Regions from separate parts of the Sinanaerobacter sp. ZZT-01 genome, predicted to be linked through region 2. Evidence: riboswitches for the same ligand, from Rfam matches in the RefSeq annotation. Region 2 holds a riboswitch; the other holds the start of a gene.

Region 1 (2,195 bases), 140 kb from region 2:
GATTTTACCGGAAGTTAATCCGCATCATTGTGAATTAATTATAAAACAGAGAGAGCGACTAGGCACACAGCGGGGATTTATTGTTGTAAAACCAAATTGCTCTATTCAAAGTTATACCCCTGTATTAACAGCATGGAGAGAATTTGAACCATTTGAAGCGGTGGTGACGACATATCAGGCAATTTCCGGGGCGGGTAAAAATTTTAATACGTGGCCTGAAATGATTGAGAATATAAATCCGTTTATCCCAGGTGAAGAAGAAAAAAGCGAACAAGAGCCTTTGCGGATATGGGGCGGTATTGAAAACGGATTAATTGTGCCAGCAAGGGAGCCGAGAATTACTTGTCAGTGTATTCGCGTTCCTGTTTTGTATGGACATACTGCTGCAGTATTTCTTAAATTTCGCAATAAACCAACAAAGGAGCAATTAATTAATAAGCTCTTGGAATTCAAGGGTGAGCCGCAACTCATGAATTTGCCCAGCGCACCAAAACAGTTTATTCAATACCTCTATGACGAGAATCGACCGCAAATTAATTTAGATGTAAACTACGAAAATGGTATGGGAATAAGCGTTGGAAGAATCCGCCCAGATAGTATATACGACTGGAAATTCGTTGGACTTTCCCATAACACCTTACGTGGTGCAGCTGGGGGCTCTGTTTTATGTGCTGAACTACTTACGATGAAAGGCCTCATTGGAAAGCATTGAGATAAAAATAACTTGAATACAATTTAGGGCAAACCCATTGAAAGATGGGGGCGCAAAGCCACAGGGTCTAAGGTGCTTTCAAGTACTATGATAGCCTGGCTGCCAAAAACCGCGCAGGAGCCTGCCCTCTTTATTGGGCAGGCTCTTGCTCATTTTATCGGCTTTTGACGGAATATTGGTGTATCGGGATACAGGGCTTTTGCCGCTCTCCATAATAAAGGAGGACACTGTATGACCCCATGTCCCTTTTGTTTCGGGAGGTCAAACTCATGACAACTCTTTCCGGACACAGCACCCGATATTCACACAATTTCATATCCGGAAACCTATAAAGTCAGTATTTTGCTTACAGCAACGTACTGACTTTTTTCTTTCGACAAGAAAACAGATACAACGACGGAATTTTCCAAAAATCAGATACCGAACTGATACCTTAAATGTAAGTAAGATAAAACCACACTGCCGCTCCCCGCCGCTTGTTCTTCATTCATTGATTTTAAACATCATGAAATGGAGGACAAGCCTATGGCTATACATAAAAGGAGAATTAATTACCGGGCAAAATATCCGGATGTAAGTGAATCGATCATTGAAGTGCTTGAAAAAAGCGACCGTAAGATGGAATACCAACAGTACGATCTGAAAGTGGAGCGCTATCAGATAGATTATACTCGGCTATCTGCCACATGGATTCCCAGCAGAGAGGATTCCTATGAGCGTTTGACTGATGAAAATCGACAGTTTGCATCAGAGGAAGAAAGCGTGGAGGATGCCGCCATCAAGGCCGTATTGATTGAAAAAATGTTATCCAGCCTGAAACTACTCACGCCAGAAGAACAGGAACTGATCACAGAACTGTTTTTCAATGGAAAAAGCGAAGAAGCCTATGCGAAGCAAATTGGGATTTCGCAGAAAGGAGTTAACAAGCGAAAACATAAAATTCTGGACAAGATTAAAAAAATAATGAAAATTTAAAAGTTTTTGGTTCTAAACCCCCTTACTGGGCGTGGAAGTAAGTGAGGGGGTTTTTCTATTTTCCCTTTTGCTCCTTGAAAATTTCATATCCGGCAGCATCAATACATGATCTGTCCAGCCGTGTGAAAAGCGGCAGCGACCTTGACGGGCGCGCCAAAACTGCCTGCGGATTGGATAAGGTGGTATATATACCGCCTTATCCGTCCGTCGAACCGATGGCATCGAAGGTGACGAGCGAGAACGCCCGGTCATAAAACAGCTTGTGGTGAGCTGTATCGCAATGAAATGGACAGTGCTAACGCTACTTCCGCCCAGCCACAGACATCGCAATGGGGACGGCTCGCAGAGATCCTGGGAGAGGTGAAATTCCTATGAGGCCCGCTTAACCGGCAGGTCGTTGCTGTTGCCGCCCTAGCTTCGGGAAGTAGTGTCAAATAGAAGCGTAGAACCAAAATGAAGAACAAGCAAAATATCTCATTTTAGAGACCATGCGGCGGGACAATTCTGC
Region 2 (2,195 bases):
TGGTTTATTTTTCAGGCTACTGCATAGGAGATTGTTTTATCTATTAAGTCCTCACACTGTGCTTTTTGGCCATCGTTCATAGCAAAAGCTCTGCCTGATATCAAAGATATTTGTAAAATGCAGCAAGAACCTGCTCTCTATTTTGAGATCAGGCTCTTGTGATTTTTGTAGTTAGACTACCATAGCCTCCTAATGACCTTAACCCCTCGACTTTCTCCACGGTATCATAAGGACATTTTTAAACCGTGGTGAAGTGGGCAACATGTATCAACAGACAACAATTATTCGCTGTTTACCGTTTAGGTTACCCAATGTCAAAAAAACTTTGCAACTTTGCCGTAGCTGCTTTTATACTTTCATGTACAGAAGTAAAATGCACTCCTTCGCAGCTTGCAATTTGCCGATAGGATAGCCCTTGAAAGAAATGCAACAGGAACCGCCGCCGCTGAACTTCTGTTAATCCACCGCTGTCAAGAAGTTGTCTGGCGGATTCTATGGCCTTTTCAGTATCTTTTTTATGTATCAGCTCTACATCAAGAGAAGCCGTAGCAAGCGCCTCCGTATCCTCTAAGCCATTGATACTGACATTCAAACGGCTTGTCCGATTCTCATCTATCACCTGCTGATGATAGATTTCATCTGACAGGGCTTTCAGTTCCAGAAAGTCCTCTGCGGTTTTGCCGGGATTCTCCGAAAGGTAGTCCTCCAATGTAATTTCCACGATACGGTCGGCAAAGCGGTACACAATTCCCTCACTGAACTTATTCAGTGCATAATCACTATCTTTATAATTCTTCATATTCCTTTCCTCCGATCTGTTTTGCTAAAATGCGAAACAAATCGGAGGGAGGACCACGGCAGTGAAAAGCTGAAAAATGTCGTATCCGCAGGAACTTTGTCAAATACAAAAAGACAGCACTCTGCCTGTAAAAGCAAAATGCTGTCTTTTTGTATTTGCCTATATGAATTTGTCGTGCGCCGTCTTTATTTCCAACCCCGAAAAGGATGGAAGTTTGGAATGCTCATGTGGTTACCCCTTTCGCTATGGCGCATAGCGAAAAGGGATTGTACTTCAAATAATTCAGCTAAAACTGCTTATGACAAGAGCCTGCCCTTAGAATAGAGAGCAGGCTCTTTGCAGTTTTTTGCAGCCAGACTATCATAGCACAATGTGCGCCTTAGACCCTCGGCTTTGCGTCCCCATCTTTTGATGGGTTTGCCCTTAATTCAATTCTGTTTCTTAGAAATGTCGGTTACTTTGTTTTTCTCACTCCGTTTTTATCAATCTCATAGCCGTCGATTTTGGTGCTTCTGGCAAGGGAGCCGTCGGTATAGAAATAGTACCATTTGCCGTCAATCTCAAGCCACTTACCGGATATCATCAGACCGTCCTTAGTAAAGTAATAGGTCTTATTGTTTCCGTTTGCACCAAGATCCCAAAAGCCGACTAACATTGTCTTACCGGAATAAAAACGCCAGTTATCGCCATCCTTGACCCAGCCGGTTTTCAGCGTACCATCGGTGTTGAAAAAATACTTCACACCGTCGATGGTCTGTGTGCCGGTTAGAGCTTTGCCATCCTTGTAGTACAGGTACTGTCCGGCATCGTTTTGCGCCCAGCCCTGCGCTGTGGCAGGGTTGATGGTCAGCTTGATATAACGACCTAACATGGAGGAAACCTCGGCGCGGGTGGCATTTCCCTTTGGATTAAACTTATTGTCACTGCCGCCCATCATAATTCCTGCCTGCTGCATGGCTTTTACAGCGTCTCTGTAAGCACTTCCAATACCGGAAGCATCAGCGTAGTTGCTTGCTTCACGGGTGATTGGCAGCGTATAGCCGGTTGCCTTTGCATAGTTTGCAAAGATTACCGCAATTTCCTCACGGGTAATCGCCCTGTCTGGAGCAAACTGGCTGTTTCCGATGCCCTGAATGATGCCCTTGCTGTACGCCCACTCAATATACGGACGATAGGCGCTGTCTGCTTTTACATCTGTGAAGCTGTTCTTTGTATAGGCTTTTGTATCCACTCCTGCTAGTCTGCCAAGGGCTGTTACCAACATTCCCCGCGCCATAGCGGAATTTGGTGAAAATGTTGTTTCCGAATTTCCGGACATCAGCCCTCTGCCCACCACATAGTCAATGGATTCCTTTGCCCAATGGGTACTGGTATCTGTAAATTTTGCTGTCGGTGC

Evidence for each region. Region 2 has a riboswitch for cyclic di-GMP ahead of U5921_RS01770 (RNA polymerase subunit sigma-24). Riboswitches for the same ligand answer to the same signal wherever they lie in the genome.
Region 1: it holds a riboswitch for cyclic di-GMP, as region 2 does, so the genes downstream of both, U5921_RS02400 (sigma-70 family RNA polymerase sigma factor) here and U5921_RS01770 (RNA polymerase subunit sigma-24) in region 2, are expected to answer to the same signal.

What each region holds. Positions count from the first base shown of each region.
Region 1 is NZ_CP141728.1:499,237-501,431, reverse strand. Features, by position in the region: gene asd (aspartate-semialdehyde dehydrogenase) at 1-712, shown strand, start outside; cyclic di-GMP riboswitch class I at 730-819, shown strand; gene U5921_RS02400 (sigma-70 family RNA polymerase sigma factor) at 1,238-1,687, shown strand.
Region 2 is NZ_CP141728.1:356,395-358,589, forward strand. Features, by position in the region: gene U5921_RS01765 (sensor histidine kinase) at 1-27, shown strand, start outside; gene U5921_RS01770 (RNA polymerase subunit sigma-24) at 305-799, opposite strand; cyclic di-GMP riboswitch class I at 1,144-1,231, opposite strand; gene U5921_RS01775 (S-layer homology domain-containing protein) at 1,254-2,195, opposite strand, start outside.